Regions from separate parts of the Rossellomorea sp. NPDC077527 genome, predicted to be linked through region 3. Evidence: riboswitches for the same ligand, from Rfam matches in the RefSeq annotation. Region 3 holds a riboswitch; each other region holds the start of a gene.
What was found. A riboswitch is a leader RNA that binds a small molecule or an ion and turns the genes downstream of it on or off. The one in region 3 is predicted to bind S-adenosylmethionine.
Positions count from the first base shown of each region.

Region 1: linked by a shared signal. The riboswitch ahead of fbpA (Fur-regulated basic protein FbpA) and the one ahead of ACIGG7_RS08790 (methionine ABC transporter ATP-binding protein) in region 3 are both predicted to bind S-adenosylmethionine.
Region 2: linked by a shared signal. The riboswitch ahead of ACIGG7_RS19470 (O-acetylhomoserine aminocarboxypropyltransferase/cysteine synthase family protein) and the one ahead of ACIGG7_RS08790 (methionine ABC transporter ATP-binding protein) in region 3 are both predicted to bind S-adenosylmethionine.

Region 1 covers NZ_JBITVL010000004.1:69,496-75,725, forward strand. The annotation lists gene ACIGG7_RS14680 (hypothetical protein) at 1-119, opposite strand, end outside; gene ACIGG7_RS14685 (flavin monoamine oxidase family protein) at 322-1,797, shown strand; gene spoIIP (stage II sporulation protein P) at 1,978-3,144, shown strand; gene fbpA (Fur-regulated basic protein FbpA) at 3,209-3,424, opposite strand; SAM riboswitch class I at 3,524-3,630, opposite strand; gene ACIGG7_RS14700 (hypothetical protein) at 3,835-4,578, shown strand; gene ACIGG7_RS14705 (protoporphyrinogen oxidase) at 4,896-6,230, shown strand, end outside.
Region 2 covers NZ_JBITVL010000006.1:89,767-95,996, reverse strand. The annotation lists gene ACIGG7_RS19500 (hypothetical protein) at 1-121, shown strand, start outside; gene ACIGG7_RS19495 (class I SAM-dependent methyltransferase) at 368-946, shown strand; gene ACIGG7_RS19490 (hypothetical protein) at 962-1,576, shown strand; gene ACIGG7_RS19485 (peroxiredoxin family protein) at 1,569-2,150, shown strand; gene ACIGG7_RS19480 (DUF302 domain-containing protein) at 2,225-2,605, shown strand; gene ACIGG7_RS19475 (trans-sulfuration enzyme family protein) at 2,735-3,874, shown strand; SAM riboswitch class I at 3,962-4,080, shown strand; gene ACIGG7_RS19470 (O-acetylhomoserine aminocarboxypropyltransferase/cysteine synthase family protein) at 4,322-5,617, shown strand; gene metX (homoserine O-acetyltransferase MetX) at 5,881-6,230, shown strand, end outside.
Region 3 covers NZ_JBITVL010000002.1:703,619-709,848, reverse strand. The annotation lists gene ACIGG7_RS08810 (YdcF family protein) at 1-414, shown strand, start outside; gene ACIGG7_RS08805 (alpha/beta fold hydrolase) at 736-1,452, shown strand; gene ACIGG7_RS08800 (AAA family ATPase) at 1,658-2,224, shown strand; gene ACIGG7_RS08795 (GNAT family N-acetyltransferase) at 2,487-3,050, shown strand; SAM riboswitch class I at 3,177-3,282, shown strand; gene ACIGG7_RS08790 (methionine ABC transporter ATP-binding protein) at 3,394-4,419, shown strand; gene ACIGG7_RS08785 (methionine ABC transporter permease) at 4,409-5,071, shown strand; gene ACIGG7_RS08780 (MetQ/NlpA family ABC transporter substrate-binding protein) at 5,083-5,919, shown strand; gene ACIGG7_RS08775 (M20 family metallopeptidase) at 5,932-6,230, shown strand, end outside.

The DNA of each region.
Region 1 (6,230 bases), on a different contig from region 3:
GAATGGTAAGTAACCGTCATAACAGGTGTGTGCTCATGATCGGAAATCGTATGAACAATCTCACTTTCTTTGAATTCTTTCAAAGTCTTAAGCATGGTCTCGATATTTTTTAATGACATTTTACATGTCTCCCTTCTACTGCTTCAAGGGATTGACTAAATACAGTCTCATAGACCCGTTGAATCCTAATTATAGCATAAATAACACCTATTAGAAACAAGTGTTCTGAATACATGTGGAAATGGGCCATACATCACGTTATCCAAACGTATACCTCCTTGTAGCGAATCATATGATGTAATAATAAGGAGGTAGGTTTAAATGAAGTATCGATTCATTAGAGATGCCCCTTCTGAGTTGAAATATCCAGATGATATGCTTTCTATTATTAGAAAAGGATTAAATCCCTCATTACCAAAAAAAGTAATCATCATCGGGGCAGGTATGAGCGGATTGGTTGCAGGCTCAATCCTCCTTAAGGCCGGGCATGATGTGACCATTTTAGAAGGGAATAAACGGATCGGTGGGAGGGTATATACAGTCCGTAAACCGTTTACCAAAGGGAATTACCTGGATGCTGGAGCTATGAGGATTCCGGATAATCATCATTTGGTATTTGAGTATATCCATAAATTCAAACTTCCATTTCAGCCCTTTCTAAATTCTTCACCAAGAGATCTTCTTCTAGTGAATAACATTTTAGTGACGAGAAAACAGTATGAAGAAGATCCAGATATCCTCCAATATCCCCTCCCTGAAGAAGAAAAGGGAAAAACTGCTTCTGAACTGTTTTTGGAAGCGACCAAACCCTTTGTGGAGCTGTATAAGAAAAGTGAACATGAAGAACAACTAAACTTGATAAAGAAATACTCTCATTATTCGATGGGACAATTTTTATCTAATAATCCGTTTGGGAAATCATTATCATTAAATGCAATACGAAAAATCAATGTCATTCTTGGAATAGAAGGATTCCCTGAATTTTCATTTGTCGATATATTAAAAGATATAATATTCCCGATTTTCAGGAAAGAAACAAAGTTTTATGAAATAACGGGAGGAAATGACCGTTTACCTTATTCTTTAGCTGGAGAAATTCAATCTCATATTTTACTGAACCAAAAAGTCATCCAAATCATCCAGTCTGGGTCGGGAGTTACCGTTCACACAACAAACTTAAAGAATGGAACACGCGGAGAATTCGAAGGTGACTATGTGATAGTCACTGTACCTTTTACCGTGTTTCAATTCATAGAAGTTGTACCTTATAACTCCATTTCGTTTAAAAAGTGGCAGGGCATCCGTGAAGTGACCAATGTACCTGCGGTAAAGGTCGGGATTGAATTCAGGAGTCGCTTCTGGGAAGAACTGAATTATGGGAATATTATATCGGATCTCCCCACCCGGTTTACCTACATGCCAAGTCATGATATAGGCACTAATATGCCGGGTGTCATGCTTGCTAGTTACAGTTGGGGACAGAACGCACTTTTATGGAACAGTAAATCAAAAGAAGCAATCATTAGTGAGGTTCTAGAGGATTTGTCAAAGGTATATGGAAATCGAGTCTACACAGAGATTCTTAATTATTTTGTATATAATTGGAGTAAGAATCCATTCTCAGCAGGATGTTTCACTCTTTATACACCTGGTCAGGCAGCCGACATTGGAGATTACATGCGAACACCTGAAGGAAGAATTCATTTTGCTGGAGAACACACCTCTTCTTTTCATGGATGGATGGAAGGGGCAGTTGAATCAGGTGTAAGGGCTGCCTATGAAGTGAATGAAAGGTAACAATCAAAAAAAACAGGTCAATGTGTATTTTTTGTTTTTACAGCTTGGTTGCGAAAATATCTTTTAGAACATAATGAAACGTAGATTGATAGGAAATCCGACCGAATCCCTGAAAAATCCTTCTACTCAACCCATCATCTGCATAAAGTTAATTATCAAATACTTTATATAGGGGTACTGATGATGTCATATAAGTCTCGAAATAATAATAGTTTAGTCCCACTAGTATTCGTCTCTATGAAAGCCGTCATCCGGATTGTGTTGATAGGCATTATCCTCATGTATTTAATGGTTTGGCTGATATCATCGACGGCCATTAAATTGAGGGTGGATAGCATATTTTATACTTCGGTATCTGAATTGGTACCAAAGGAAACCTTTCTTATGCTGCTGTCACAGGAGATGACAGGATTGCGCATCGAGAATAAAGAGGCAATGAATAGTGACTTCGATTGGCTGGAAAGCGTTACGAATGTCTCTCTCCTCGATCCCAGAAGTCTATTTGGTCGGGAGATACCAGGCATTGAAAATTATCATACTCACATAGCAGTTGCCGGGAAAGGGACGGACATCACGAATCTTCCGAACGAATCACCTGCACCAACGGAAGACCAGTTAAAAGATCAGGAAATCGACCAAAGCCAAATTGATGAAGCGAATCATGACTCCGGAAATGGAGTGCAGGAGATTGAGAATAAATCGGTCTTTATTTATCATTCTCACAGCTGGGAAGCTTTCAGTCCTTTAATCAAAAACAATGACTCGAAAGATCCTGCCAGTACAAATGAGAAAGTAAACGTTATTGCGGTCGGGTCGAAGTTAAAACAAGAGCTTGAATCTCGGGGAATTGGAGTGGTTCATGATAAGACAGATGTAAACCAGGCATTAAAAAATAAGTCTTGGACGTATTTCGAATCCTATAAGCTTTCAAGAGGATTGGTTCAGGAAGCCATAGCACAGGATGATAACCTGAACTATTTAATTGATATACATCGTGATTCCATGCCAAGAGACATTACAACTAAAACCATCAACGGTAAGAGCTATGCCCGATTATTTTTTATCGTAGGGAAAGAAAATAAAAACTATGAAAAGAACTTGAAAATCGCGAAAGAATTAAATGCTAAATTAGAAGAGAAATATCCAGGCATCAGTCGCGGAGTTTTTGTTAAAACGAGGGCGGAAGGAAATGGAGTCTATAATCAGGACTTAACGGAACGTGCCATGCTCCTTGAATTTGGCGGTGTGGAAAATAACTTAGTAGAATTATATAATTCCACCGAAGCATTTGCGGAAATCTTTGCATCATACTATAAGAAAGATGCCGTTGAAGTAAATGCACAATGAGATCCCGTTTGAATGACAATGCTGAACAATAAGAAGCACCAATCCACCTTGGATTGGTGCTTCTTTAGCTACTTTTCCTCCCAATATTCTTCCAATGAATCGAACCAACATCATTATGGGGGTGACAATTATTTTGGATACATTGATACTCTTCTTCAAGTTCCTCTAAGCTCAATTCAAATAGCTGTTTGTCACCTTTTTTGAAAAAGTTGTGGACGATTAATTTGTTCACTAATTCGTTTCTTCGTTCCTGTTTGGATCCTTGAAGGATTTTCCCCATTTTAATCACTCCTATTGTTATGTCTGAGAATAGAAGAAGAGGCTACCTAATGAAAAAGCCCACTTCCTAAAGAATAAGAAGAAGGCTTTGCGTAACTTCGACTCATCTTTCAAGACAATGCTTGTGGAATTAGCACAGTGTTCTACCGGGTAGAATCTGTTGCTGAGGCTTCATCGGGCCAGTCCCTCTGCCTCTCTGGATAAGTAGTATATGGAAATGATATGTCATACATATTATAAAGTTGATTATTCATATTTGTCAACTGGGTATTAAAACGGTGTCGTTTCACAATATCTTTTAAATACTCCTCTCTCTATACATATTCATGATGTTTGAACAGGCAAAAGCAGAGTTCTTCCATACAATAATAATAGTATTATATTACTTTATTTTTAGGGAGGAGAAACATTTTGAAGAGAAAATATGTTAACGAAAAACTTCCTATTCTTCGAAAAGGCAATAGCTCTTTGAGAGGAAAGGTTCCATCCTTTCCAGAAGGGTGTGACTTTTATCCATTTAAATGTGATTGTCCCCCTGGTCCACCTGGACCTCAAGGAGAACAGGGGCCTCAAGGAGAACAGGGACCTCAAGGGGAACAGGGGCCTCAAGGGGAACAGGGACCTCAAGGAGAACAGGGACCTCAAGGGGAACAGGGACCCTTTGGGACTTTTTCACCAATATATGGAAACATTTTCGATGATGACGAGCAACTATTGGAGCAAAATGGAAATAGATTGGTTCGTTTCAATCAATTTGATCAGCCGGAGTCAGTCCTGGTGGGTGGAATTACGGCAACGACTAATTCTCTAACTGTACCCGAAGATGGAGATTATGCAGTACTTTGGCAAACAGTCTTCTTACCGGTACCCGGGAGTCAACATGCTGCATTTGGGATATTTGTAAATGGAACACTTGCTGATGCAACTAGGTCAGGGTTGGCTGTGTTTTCTGGTCAAGAAATAAGCGTAAGTGCATCAGTGGCTATTCTAAGTCTTACTGGTGGACAAACATTGACCCTTCGACTTCTTATCCCGGATAATAGTTCACAGACAACTGTTAGATTAGCTTCGACGGTACAGTATCCTGGCGCGGATCAACCCATCAACAGTGCGTCCTTAAGGGTTTTTAAATTAGGGCCTACCTTTATGATGTAGCGTAGTAAGGGAATAGCTAAACAGGTATATTATACGCAAGGAGAAGAACCCGTTTTTAAGGGAGTGTGTCTCAACTATTTGACCAGTCCAATGAATGTTTTACCAGGTACGGGAGTTCAAATGATCTCCCGTATTTGTAAGCTCCTTAACATTTTTAGGAAAAGAAGAAGACAATGTATCCAGTATATTAGATAAATATAATTTGAAAATAAATATGTTGTCAGGAGAATTTTCTTATTTCTGTCAAATATTTTTTTTGTATTCACTTTTAAACATGATAATCTGTATACATAAACGAAATGTATGGAGTGAATGGTATGAAAACAGTGGTTGTCGTAGGCGGGGGAATTACAGGTTTAACGGCACTGTATCACCTACATAAAATGTCAAAAGAACATAAATCTGAATTAAAGTTACTGTTAATCGAACGAGATCACAATCTTGGTGGAAAGATCAGAACTGTAGAAGAAGGAGATTACATAATTGAAACAGGGGCGGATTCAATAGTTGCCCGCCATGAGGCAGTCCTTCCTTTGGTCGAGGAACTTCAACTACAAGATGAGCTCGTTTACAACGAAACCGGGACATCCTACATATATACAAATGGAGAATTGCATAAAATTCCAGTTGATTCAATCTTCGGTATTCCTATGAATGTGGAGGCATTGGGGGAAAGTACCCTGATCTCTGAAGATGGGAAGAAGGCTGCGCTTCTGGATCTGGAGACTAATAATTCCCGGTTTACCAAGGAAAGTTCTATTGGAGAATTTTTGGAAGCTTTCCTGGGAAGAGAACTGGTTGAAAACCAGATTGCGCCTGTATTATCCGGGGTTTATTCTGGAGACTTGTATAAACTGACCTTGGCTTCTACTTTACCCTATCTACTCGACTATAAAAATGAATACGGAAGCATTATTAAAGGATTATCTGCAAATAAACTGAAATTTAAAGGTGCTTCCAATAAAAAATTCGTATCTTTCAATAAAGGCTTAGCCAAAATCATTGACCGTTTAGAAGAAGAGTGCTCGGATGCCACCATTCTAAAAGGTGCAGAAACAACCAAACTAAGAAAGGTCGGTGACAAGTACGAGCTGTCGATAAATGGACATGAAGACATCCATGCTGACTATGTCATTTTGGCTACTCCACACGATATAACACAACGAATCCTGGAACAGGAATCATTGGATCGTGACTTCAATCAATTAAAAAACTCATCCCTGATATCCATTTACCTAGCTTTCGATGTACGTGATGAGGAACTGCCTGCGGATGGCACTGGATTTATTGTATCCGATGAAAGGGACGTGAAGTGTGATGCATGTACTTGGAGTAGTCGTAAATGGAAACACACATCCCGAAACCAGAATCTCCTAGTGAGACTCTTTTATAAGAGTTCAAACAGCCAATATGATACATTAAAGAATTTGAACAACGAAGAATTGACACGAGTCGCACTCGAAGATATAAGAAAGAGCATCGGAATTTATGCAGAACCTATCACCGTTGAAGTAACCAATTGGAAAAATCTGATGCCCAATTACCTACTTGGGCACAATCAATCCGTGAATTCATTAGAGCAAACACTCTTAAAAGAGATGCCAAATGTGGCATTGGCCGGAGCATCATATTACGGAGTGGGAATTGGAGCT
Region 2 (6,230 bases), on a different contig from region 3:
CAAGTCTGTCGGTGCTGAAGAAGTTGAAAAGGTTTTACAGGATATTGAAATTATCAACCAGCGCGGCGGAGACAGTGTGAAATATTTCATGCTGATACTGGAAGGTATAAAAGCAGCATAAGATCTTTTCTTCATCGGAAATGGAATAGGAAAATTACATAAAAAATCGTCAATCTAGTTGAAAGGATCCTTCTCTACAAGAAGGGTCCTTTTTCATTAGATAAATTCAACTTTTAGACACACACTCCACCACCATTTCTGTAATAATTCAACTAAGGGGTACACTATGAGTAAATAACTTGATTGTAAGTTGGAGATTTAAGATTATAATACAATGTGGGGTATTTAATGGAACGGAGTATTTTCAATGACGGGACACTTATTTGAACATCACAAAGCTTCAAAACTTCTTGATCCCAAACGACAAGAACTTGTGCCGGTAGACAAAGTTTTAGAACTGCTACAATTAAACTCTGATGATATTGTTGCAGACCTGGGCTGTGGAAATGGCTATTTAACCCTTCCGATCGCTCGAAAGTTGGAAACAAAGGTACAGGCAGTGGATTTGCAGCAAGAGATGCTTGAGTATCTGAAACATCGTGCAACGGAAGAACAGATTGATAATATCGTTTATGTGAAATCATCACTTGAGTATCTTAGCTTCAACAAGAAAACGTTAGATAAGGTTGTATCTGCTTTCGTGCTACACGAAGTACCTGATTTGATTAAAGTCTTTCAAGATCTTCATGATATGTTGAAAGACGACGGGATCTGGCTGATCTTTGATTGGGAAGCGGTCGAATCAGAAATGGGGCCACCCCTGGATGAAAGGATTGCTTCTGAGAAGCTGGAACGTCAGCTCAATTCAGCGGGCTTCACGACAACGGTTGGGCATCTGGATCCATCGGTCTATTATATTGTCGTGAGAAAAAACGTTTGTCGTTGAAGGGAGTAGGGGTTGATGGCTGAAACATGGTACACCATAGGCTCCTTCACTTTCCCGTCTTCTTGGGGAGGCATCCTCGCCTCCCTCATTCTGACGTATCTATTCCTGTATTTCTGGAATAGAGAAGCGAGCGACTGGTATTCAAGTGCGGTTTTTATCTTTATAATCGTATGGAAGCTAAGTGTCATAGTTGTAGATTATCCGATGGTCATCGAACATCCCCTGACGATCCTTTACTTTCATGGAGGCAAGATTGGGTATTGGCTGGGGATACTGACGACGCTGATCTACATTTATTTAAAAAAGAGAGTGAGCTCGACAAACGTCATCACTTCCTGGATAAGTACTGTCGTTTTCTTTGAAATGGTTTATCATCTTTTGGAGCTGGACTTTCTCTTAGCGGTTATACATTTTATCACCAACGGTACACTCCTCGTATTTTTATTAAAAAAATCAAATGGCCCAAAATGGGATCTGTGGGCAGTGCAATTTGTTATTGTCTTTACACTCCTTCAATTCTTTTTTCAATCGATTCTTGAAGGATTTGCTTTTACTACCGTTACCTGGACGTATCTTGCTGTCATGATCTATCTCATCTTACTATATGGAAGGAGGAAGCATATTGAATAAACGGAATTTTGCCCTGGTGATCGTTGCCCTGCTCATTGGGATTTTTCTGGTGAACCTGTTCCAGGATCAGCAGGAAAAGAAAGCAAAGGAAGAAGCGGCGCAATTAGCGAAAGAATCGATGGATTTATCCAATGCGCAGCAAGGGCTGACAAAGGGTGACCGAGCCCCCGATTTCACCTTGACCACTTTAGATGGTGAAAAGGTCAAGCTGTCGGACTATCAGGGCAAAAAAGTAATCCTGAATTTCTGGGCCACATGGTGTCCGCCATGTAAAGCTGAAATGCCCCATATGCAGCAGTACTATGAAAAACATGCGAAAAAAGAAAATGTCGAAATCCTGGCTGTCAATCTGACTTCTCAGGATGACGGAAAGAAGGCGGTCCAGCAATTTGTCGACGGCTATGAACTCACCTTCCCGATCCTCATGGATGAAAAGGGTGATATCGGGGACGATTACCGTGCCTTTACAATCCCGACCACCTATATGATCGACACGGGCGGCATCATTCAACATAAAATTGTCGGACCCATGAACGAAGAAATGATGGGTAAAATGGTCGAACAGATGGAATAATGGAAGGGACGGACCTGGTTTCGTTACATACGCTGTGAGGTATAAGTAACCATGACATATAAAGGAGGATCAATATGTTCCATTACACTAAAGAAGTTTCAATGAATGTGAAAGAAGCGGTGACAGCTGTCGAGAGCGCACTTAAAGAAGAGAGTTTCGGTGTTCTGTGGAATCTTGACCTTGCCGGGAAGCTCCAGGATAAGGGGCTGGACTTCAACGAGGAAGTGGTCGTGCTCGAAGTATGCAATCCACACGAAGCCAAAAAAGTGCTGGAAGAAAGCATGCTCGTAAGTTACTTCCTGCCTTGTAAAGTGACGGTATACACAGAAGGCGGAGCAACCAAGATCGGTATGGCGAAACCGAGCAAGCTGATTGAAATGGTGGACAATGATGAACTGAAACGTCTGGCATTGGACATCGAAAATCGTCTGATCGGCTGTTTAGAAAACGTTTGATCCACAGGGGCCTGTTGCAGTTAAGCAACGGGTCCTTTTTTTATAGAACCGGAATCCTCTCACTCCTCACAATCTTCTGAATATGGTACACTTTTTAAAATACATAGATTCAGGAAGGATGACAGGGATATGAAGTTCACCACCAAAGTCGTACATAGCCAATTGAAAGGAACGCAGGAAATCCGCAGTAAGACAACGCCAATCTATCAGACCTCAGCTTTTTCTTTTACATCACTTGAAGAGCTGGAGGGTTTTTATGAAGGGAAGTCTCCCTACCTCTATACAAGAACGGGAAACCCCAACACTGATGAACTTGGAAAGATGGTGGCGGACCTAGAAGGAGCGCCTGCAGGAGTCGCTACGTCCTCGGGACTGTCAGCCATCCTTGTGGGAATCCTCGCAGTGGTTCAGTCTGGAGATCATATCGTGGCAGCGGAGGATTTATATGGCGGCACGTTCCATATGCTGAAAGAAGAATTAAATTCATTCGGTATTTCCACATCTTTCGTAGATTTTACAAGTGTGAACGAAATAGAGGCAGCAATCACACCGCAAACCAAGTTGCTATACAGTGAGACCGTTACGAATCCTTTTATGCGTGTAGAAGATATTCCCGGCATGGTAGCTTTGGCGGAAAGACATGACTTGAAAACGATGATCGACAATACGTTTGCCACCCCATATCTGCGTCAACCTTTCCTTGAGGGTATTGACCTGATCGCTCACAGCGCTACGAAATATATCGGGGGACACAGCGATATCACAGCAGGGGTAGTCGTAGGTCACGAAGAACTCGTCCAAAAGGCAAAAGAAAAGGTGGTCAACATTGGATCAAACCTAAGCCCATTCGAAGCCTGGTTGACATGTCGCGGAGCCAAGACGCTGGCACTGAGAGTCGGCACCCAGGCACATAATGCCGGGACTCTCGCTGAAGAGCTACGTAAAAATGAACAAGTGAAATCGGTCTATTATCCAACGAACCTATCAGAAAAAGGAAATGGGGCGATTGTGACGATTGAACTTGAGCAAACATGTGACATCAGCACATTCTTCAAATCAATTGGCTGGATCAAGATCATCCCGTCTCTGGCAGGCGTGGAAACCACGGTATCGTATCCGCTTGGAACGTCGCACCGTGCTCTCCCGAAAGAGGCACAGGAGAAACTTGGCATCAACACCCATGTGGTGCGAATATCGTTGGGCATCGAGGATAGTGAAGACATCGTAGCTCAATTTACCGAAGCGATCGCAGTTTCGGTGAAAAAATAAAAAATTCTGAAAATACCCTTGACGTTGATGCTGGTTACCCTTTATAATTCATCTCAACGCAAGAATTTTCACATTGACAACTATATGCTCTTATCCAGAGAGGTGGAGGGACTAGGCCCGATGAAACCCGGCAACCTTCATGTACGCGAAAGGCGTCACATGAAAAGGTGCTAATTCCTGCAGGCGATCTGCCTGAAAGATAAGAGGAGGACCCTATTAAATTAGACCCTCTTCTTAGGAAGAGGGTTTTTTGTTTTTTCCTCTTCTATCTTCTTCAGTATTTGTGCTCAGCAGGAGAATGTTTGGAGATGTTCAGCTGCTGATTTTCTGCAAATGTTCAGCAGGTGAACTCGACCCGATTTTCAGCAGCTGAAAAAACCATCCTATTCAACAGGTGAACAAAAGAAACCTTACGCCAAATCCAAAAAACTCTAGGAGGAATTCCAAATGACCAAATCATTCGATTTCGACACTCTGCTTCTTCACGGCGGCCAAGAGCCGGACCCAGCCACAGGCTCAAGAGCGGTACCTATCTATCAAACCACTTCCTATGTTTTCGACAACAGCGACCATGCAGCCAAACTATTCGCTCTGGAAGAGCCAGGTAATATCTATACCCGCATCATGAATCCGACCGTTGATGTGCTCGAGAAACGCCTTGCCCTATTAGAAGGGGGCATCGGAGCCCTTGGGGTTTCATCTGGAATGGCGGCTATCTCCCTATCCATTCTGAATATCGCCGGTGCCGGGGATGAAATCGTGGCAGCCACGAATCTCTACGGCGGTACGTATAATTTATTCTCTACGACTCTACCGAAATACGGCATCAAAGTCCATTTCGTAGATCCAACTGATCCGGAGAACTTCCGTAAAGCGATTACGCCGAAAACGAAAGCCATATTCGCTGAGACAATCGGGAATCCAAGCCTCCATGTCCTGGACATCGAGGCGGTCGCGAAAGTGGCTCATGATAACCATATTCCGCTCATCATCGATAACACATTTGCCACCCCATATGTGTGCAAGCCAATCGAGTGGGGAGCGGATATCGTCATCCATTCAGCCACAAAGTGGATCGGAGGTCACGGTACGGCGATAGGTGGTGTGGTCATAGACGGTGGTAAGTTTGACTGGAATCATGAAAAATTCCCTGGATTCACAGAAGAGGACAGAAGCTACAACGGACTTCGCTACGCCCAAGATGTAGGACCGGCGGCGTTCATCACCAAACTTCGAGTGCAGCTCCTCCGTGATCTCGGGGCATGTTTAAGTCCTCAGAACGCGTTCCTGTTACTGCAAGGACTGGAAACCCTGCACCTCCGCATTGAGCGTCATACAGAAAATGCCTTGAAGATTGCAGAGCACCTGGATCAGCATAGCGGTGTCGCATGGGTATCCTATCCCGGACTTCCGCAACATCCTTCCTACGCACTGGCGCAAAAATACTTGAAAAATGGATCGGGTTCCATTGTTGTATTCGGGATCAAAGGGGGGAGGGATTCAGGACGGAAAGTGGTTGATAACATCTCCCTCTGGTCCCATGTAGCCAACGTCGGGGATGCGAAATCACTGATCATCCATCCTGCTTCCACAACGCATCAGCAATTAAATGATCAGGAGATCCGTGCTACGGGTGTCACGGAGGATCTGGTGAGGCTTTCCGTCGGGTTGGAATCTGCGAAGGACCTGATTGAAGATCTGGATCATGCGATTGAAGTTGCGTTGGAGACGTCACGGGTGTAATATTCACGAAAATCAGGGGATGGACGCTAATGACAGGGCATACTGGGCCTGGGTATGAAAGATATCAGCGAAAATCTGATTTTATCAGCGATATTTTCAATATATTAGCGAAATCGGACCTTTTATCAGCGAAATGTCAAATATATCAGCGAAACCTGTTCACGCTGGCCATTTCAATGGAATCGAAGACGCCAATCAGCTCACCTTAACGAAAACCGGGGTGCCCTCATCACCCCAAACAACACCAAAAAGGAGGTGGAGGAATGGAGAGCTCATATTCGTACGAAGTCAGCTCCATTACCATCCCATCCCTCACATTAGAGTCAGGCATCACGATGAAAAATGTAAATCTGGCATATGAACGTACAGGAAATAAAGAAGGGCCCGTCATCCTTGTATGCCACGCCCTTACCGGTACCCATATAGTGACAGGGACGAGGGAAGACCGTGGTTGGTGGGATGGACTGATCGGTCCCGGGTCGTATATTGATACCGACAGCTTCAATGTAATTGCCTTTAATGTACTGGGAGGGTGTGAAGGAAGCACGGGGCCGACGTCTCTCAATGCCGAATCCGGAGAGCGTTACGGTTCCGATTTTCCGCACATTACGAT
Region 3 (6,230 bases):
CGAATCAATAAAGCAAAAGACCTCTATCACACTGGAATTGCTGAAGTAGTTATTTGTTCGGGAGCATCTGTCGCAAATAACCATGTTGAGGCAGAAATCATGGCAAGAGCCTTAGTGGAATTAGGCGTGGATGGTAGCAAAATCATACGAGAAACAAAAGCGAGGGGCACTTATGAAAATTTGGTGAAATCACGAGAAATCATGCACGAGAGAGGGCTGAACAAAGCGGTTATCGTCACCTCACCTTGGCATTTGCGAAAAGCTAGTTCATATGCGTTTCGGCTAGGAATTGACCATACCTTGGAAAAGTCTAAAGTGCCAAAAGAATTCGTCATAGGATTAGGAATCATTTATGTTTACATATACATACAGATGTTCATCATTTATTTGCGTTTTTATAAGGGAAGACAATGAAACTTACTCCATTAAGAAGTGTGAAAATGTCTCTGTTCTAGTAAGAAAAGGTTTAGTCAGAATTTATTCAACTAACTGGGGCTTATCTTGTAAATGATAAGCTCCTTTTTGCATGGGGGAAACAATGATGGCTTAGTTCCATTACAGGTTGATATAGAAGCAGATATAGGAACGTATATTGAACCAAACGTGTGGTTAGAACATCAGTTAAAATAATGAAAATAGTCTTTCTTAAAAGGGGGCAATAACTATAAATCAGTTAAATGATCTGTTATTGCCCTTCTTCAATTATACGGTAGATTTATGGAATAATATGTTAATATTAAATTAGATGATTCAGAGGGGGAGATTGTAATAAAGAGGGTATATTTTTTACATGGATTTATGGGTACTGGAGAAACTCATTTCTCTAACCAAGTTTCTAGTTTAGGTGATGGTTATGAAGCGATCCTAATTGATTTACCAGGACACGGGAACTCACCAGTCGAGGCTTCTGATAACTATTTTGAAGATGCTCTAAAATACGTCATTTCTCAAATGAAACAAGAAGGAGAAGTATTTCTGGTTGGCTTGTCTTTAGGAGCATCTTTAGCTATACATATTGCCCTGAGAGAGCCAGAGTTAGTAAAAGGTATAGTGCTCACTGGTTATTCGCCGTATATTCCTGAAGAGTTAATTAGTGTTATGGAGAAACAATATGAATTCTTCTTAAATATTGAGGAAAACGATAAAGAGACAGCAGAGTACTTTATGTCCCTGCACGGAGATAAATGGCATAAGACCTTAAAAAAGGTTTTGTATCAGATGACTTATAAGTATCCAAGTGCTACCCCTGAAGAAATAAAGAGTATAAGAGTTCCAATGTTAATACTTAATGGGAGTAATGAAATGCACGAAGTAGAGGCAGCGGCTTATATGAAGAAACTGAATAATGATATTAGAGTTGGATTAGTTCCTGATACAGGACATACAGTAAATATTGAAGAGCCAGCAATATATAACAAGATACTTACAACATTTTTAGAAGCTAATCTATAACACTAATTCATTAAAATCCTTATTCCTTTATTGGGGCAATAACAGAAGGTCAGTTACTCAGATCAAGGTCGTTGCCCTAATAAATTATCGGGCACAATAATGGAAGATTCGAAACCTTAATTGGGATTTTTTCTAATTAAGGGTGCACTCCACTCAAAGCGATTCAATATTAAAAATCTCAATCTCTATGAAAAAGGGGGTAAGTATGAAAAGGTTAGTTATAATAACAGTAGGTAAAACCCATAGTGGAAAAACTACATTTGCAAAAGCTTTAGAAAGCAAGTTAAATAATTCTTTTATAATGGACCAAGATAATAACGCTGAATTTTTAAATACATATTATAAGAATCTATTACCAAAACAAGGACCTAACATTCTAAAGCATTCTGTATCACAGGTGATTGTTGATTATGCTAAAGAACACACGGACTTTCATATTATTGCTAGTAGTGCAAACCTTACTAGAAAAGGGAGAAAGTATTTACTAGAAAAAGTATATGATAAAAATGCGTTTGTAAGTATCTTGGTTCATTTTGATATTCCTGATGAAGTTCTTTATGAAAGAGTAATTAAAAGTAAACGAAGTACCAATATACTTAGGGGAGCTTATTCTAACTTTAAGGAAGTACTCTATAGTCAACAGAGCGGTTCTATGAATAAAGATGTTGTGGACCCTGAAGAAGGGGAAGCAGATTATTTATTTGTAATTAGAGATAATAAGGATGTTGATTCTGTAATTAAAGAAATCGTTCATATTGCTAACTGTTTTTGATTCAAATTCATCCTAATATTAAGCTAAAAGGAAAGCCTTAAGAAAACCTGAAACTATTTAGTGCAGGTTAGCAGGTAATGAATTGGTTCATCTTAAAGTTCCCATTCCTAAGAACCTAATATAAGTACATTGATCCCTTGAAGGATTAATGTACTTTTTTGTTGAATTACATTAACAGAAATCTAAACTGGGGTGAAATATAAAAAAGGGAGAACGTTTTTTCATTAAATCTTACTTTAAAGTTTTAGAGAGGGGAAACGAGATGGATCCTATTTTAATAGATGTTCCGTTACAAATCGAAACAGATAGACTCATTCTTCGAGCACCGCAACAAGCTGGGGACGGGAAGGTAGTACACCAAGCGATTAAGGATTCAATTAATGAGCTGAAGAAATGGTTGGTTTTATTTCAGTCCATTCCTACTGTTGAAGAAACAGAAATTCTCCTGAGGAACGCCCATATCGATTTTTTGAAAAGAGAATGCCTTCGCTATCTTATCTTTCATAAGGATACGAATGATTTTATTGGAACGGCTAGCCTTCACAGAATGAATTGGAAGATTTCAAAATGTGAGATTGGATATTGGATTAACTCGCCATTTAGTGGCAATGGATATATGACAGAAGCTGTAGGTGAGTTAACGAACCTTGGCTTTCAGAAATTCAAGTTTAGAAGAATTGAAATAAGATGTGAATCAGCAAACAATAAAAGTCGTTCGGTCGCAGCAAAACTAGGTTTTGAATTGGAAGGAACCTTACGGAATGATGATTTATCCGCAGATGGCAGCAAGATAACTGACACTTGTATTTATTCAATCATTAAGTAAACATTATTGAAAATAAATCAAAAAGGATTTTAATATTCAAAAACAGGATTGACAATCCAACTAGAATCCTTTACCATTACCCTAATGCAAAAACACATCATAACTTTAATTTAATAAAGCGATATCTTCTTATCCAGAGAGGTGGAGGGACTGGCCCTGTGATACCTCGGCAACGGGTTCTTAATGAATACCGTGCCAATTCCATCAAGTCATATGACTTGAAAGATGAGAAGAGCGGGACATATACATATTTTTGTGCCTCTCTTCTTATGAAGGGGGGCACTTTTTATTTGAGCCAGGACAGGATTCAAGAAGAATACATAGCGAAAGGAGCAAGTCCTGTATGATCAGAGTTCAGAATGTTACGAAAGTTTTTGAGACGAAGGATGGACCGTTCACCGCATTGAAGGATGTTTCCTTTGAAGTGAAGAAGGGAGAGATTTACGGCGTGATCGGATTCAGTGGAGCGGGAAAAAGCACGCTTGTCCGATGTCTCAATTTTTTAGAGAAACCATCATCGGGTGATATTTTCATAGAAGGGCGCAGCCTGAAAGATCAGTCGGCCATCGATTTGAGGAAAGAGCGGCACCGTATCGGGATGATCTTTCAGCACTTTAATCTGTTTCAATCCCGGACGGTGGCAGGGAATATCGCCTATCCTCTGAAACTGGCAAAATGGCCGAAAGAAAAAATCAGCGAGAGAGTAAAGGAGTTGCTCGCGTTTGTCGGACTCGAAGATAAAGCGAAGCATTATCCCGATGAACTGTCAGGAGGGCAGAAGCAGAGGGTAGGGATAGCAAGAGCACTGGCGACATCGCCTTCGATTCTGCTCTGCGATGAAGCGACATCCGCCCTTGATCCTCAGACGACGGAATCGATTCTGAACTTATTAAAGAGAATCAACGCGGAGTATGGGATTACGATTGTGATGATCACCCACGAAATGGGGGTCATCCGGGAAATCTGTGACAAGGTCGCGGTGATGGAAAATGGAGAAATCGTGGAAGAGGGAAGCGTCTTCGATATCTTCTCCAACCCGCAGACCTCGACAACGAGAAACTTTGTGAAGAGCGTCATGAATGATCAGCTGCCGGCATCGGTTCTAGACAAATTGAATGACAGCAAAGAAGGGCGCATCTGCCGCCTCATTTTCAAAGGTGATTCAACGGGCGCGCCGATTCTTTCTGAAACGGCCAAGACATTCAATGCCCATATCAATGTATTATTCGGCCAGATCACGGAACTCCAGGGCAAGCCGTTCGGGAATCTCATCGTACAGATCATCGGCAGCCAGAACGAAACGGAAGAAATCTTGGATTATTGGAAGAACAGATTATTCGTAAGCGAGGTGGAGAAGCGTGCAAGTTAACTGGGAATTATTCTGGCCAAGAATTATTGAAGCGACATGGGATACCGTGGCGATGGTGTCATTCTCCCTTCTATTTGCCACGTTGATCGGGCTTCCCCTCGGCATCATCGTCGTGGTGACGAGGAAGGGGCACTTACTTGAACATAAAGCCGTCTTTTCCGTATTGAGCAGCATCATCAACGTGTTTCGTTCGATTCCGTTCATCATCTTGATGGTGGCCATCATCCCTTTTACAAGATTGGTAGTGGGGACGTCGATCGGAACGGGGGCGGCTGTCGTACCGCTGGTCGTATTTGCCGCACCGTATATTGCAAGACTGGTAGAGAGTTCGCTCCTTGAAGTGGAACCGGGTGTCATTGAAGCGGCGGAGTCCATGGGGGCCGGGCCGTGGCAGATCATCTTCGGGATCCTCATCCCGGAAGCACTGAGTACACTGGTCCTGAATATCACGATTGCGACCATCGGCCTTGTCGGTGCATCGGCCATGGCCGGGGCAGTCGGTGGCGGTGGCCTTGGAGATCTGGCCATCGCATACGGATATCAGCGATTTGAAACATCCGTCATGATCGTGACCGTTATCATTTTAATCGTGATGGTGCAGGGACTGCAGACGGCAGGGAATACATTATCAAAAATCATCAGGAGACGTTAGGAGAGAGGAATATGAAAAAATCAATCAGTCTAGCAGGTATCGCCATCCTATTAATCACCATTATCTTGAGCGGTTGCTCGGGAAACAGTGCATCCGGTTCAGGTGAAAAAGAAGTGGTTAAAGTCGGTGTGAATGGATCTGGGGTGCCGATTTGGGAGTATATGAAAGAGAAAGCAGCAAAGGAAGGGATTGACATCGAGATTGTGGAGTTTGCCGATTACGTGAGACCGAACCAGGCGCTGGCCGATGGGGATATCGACCTGAACGCCTTCCAGACGATTTCGTATTTTGATTCTTTCGTGGAAGAACATAATCTGGATCTTGTACCGATCGGCTCGACGATCATCGCGCCGATGGGCATCTATTCGGAAAAATATAAATCGGTAGAAGACTTACCGAAAGGCAGTAAAGTAGCCGTTCCTCAAGAGGCGACGAACCTTGGTCGTGCCCTTCTCCTACTAGAGGAAGCAGGTTTGATACAACTGAAAGAAGGATTTGATCAGTCACAGGGTCTTGAAGCCATCAAAGAAAATCCGAAAAACCTTGAATTTACACCGGTCGTCGCTGCCCAGACACCGAGGGTACTGCCGGATGTTGCGGCATCAATTATCAATAATGGTGTGGCGGTTGAGGCAGGGATGGTCCCGGTTGACGACAGCATTTATATCGAAGGGGCGGAATCCAAGCCGTTCATCAATATCATCGCAGCCCAGAAAAAAGATAAAGACAATAAAACCTATAAAAAGATTGTGGAGCTCTACCAGCAAGATGATGTAGCGGAACATATCAAGAAATCATACAAAGATTCCCTGATCCCGACATTCGTGCCGGTCAGTGAATTGCATTAGGAGGGAAAAGAGATGAGTCAACCAGCAGTGATGGCCGATCGTAAACAAAACATTCTCTCTGCAGTCGATCAATTGGCGGTGAAACTCGTGTCGACCAGCCATCAGATCCACGACAAACCTGAAATCGGAAATGAAGAGTTCTTTGCTTCAGAAACCTTGACCACCCTCCTTGCAGCAAACGGGTTCTCCATTGAACGAGGAGTGGCGGGGCATGAAACTTCCTTTGTGGCACGCAAACATTCAGGGAAAGAAGGTCCGGTCATCGGCTACCTCGCTGAATATGACGCCCTGCCTGGACTCGGTCATGCTTG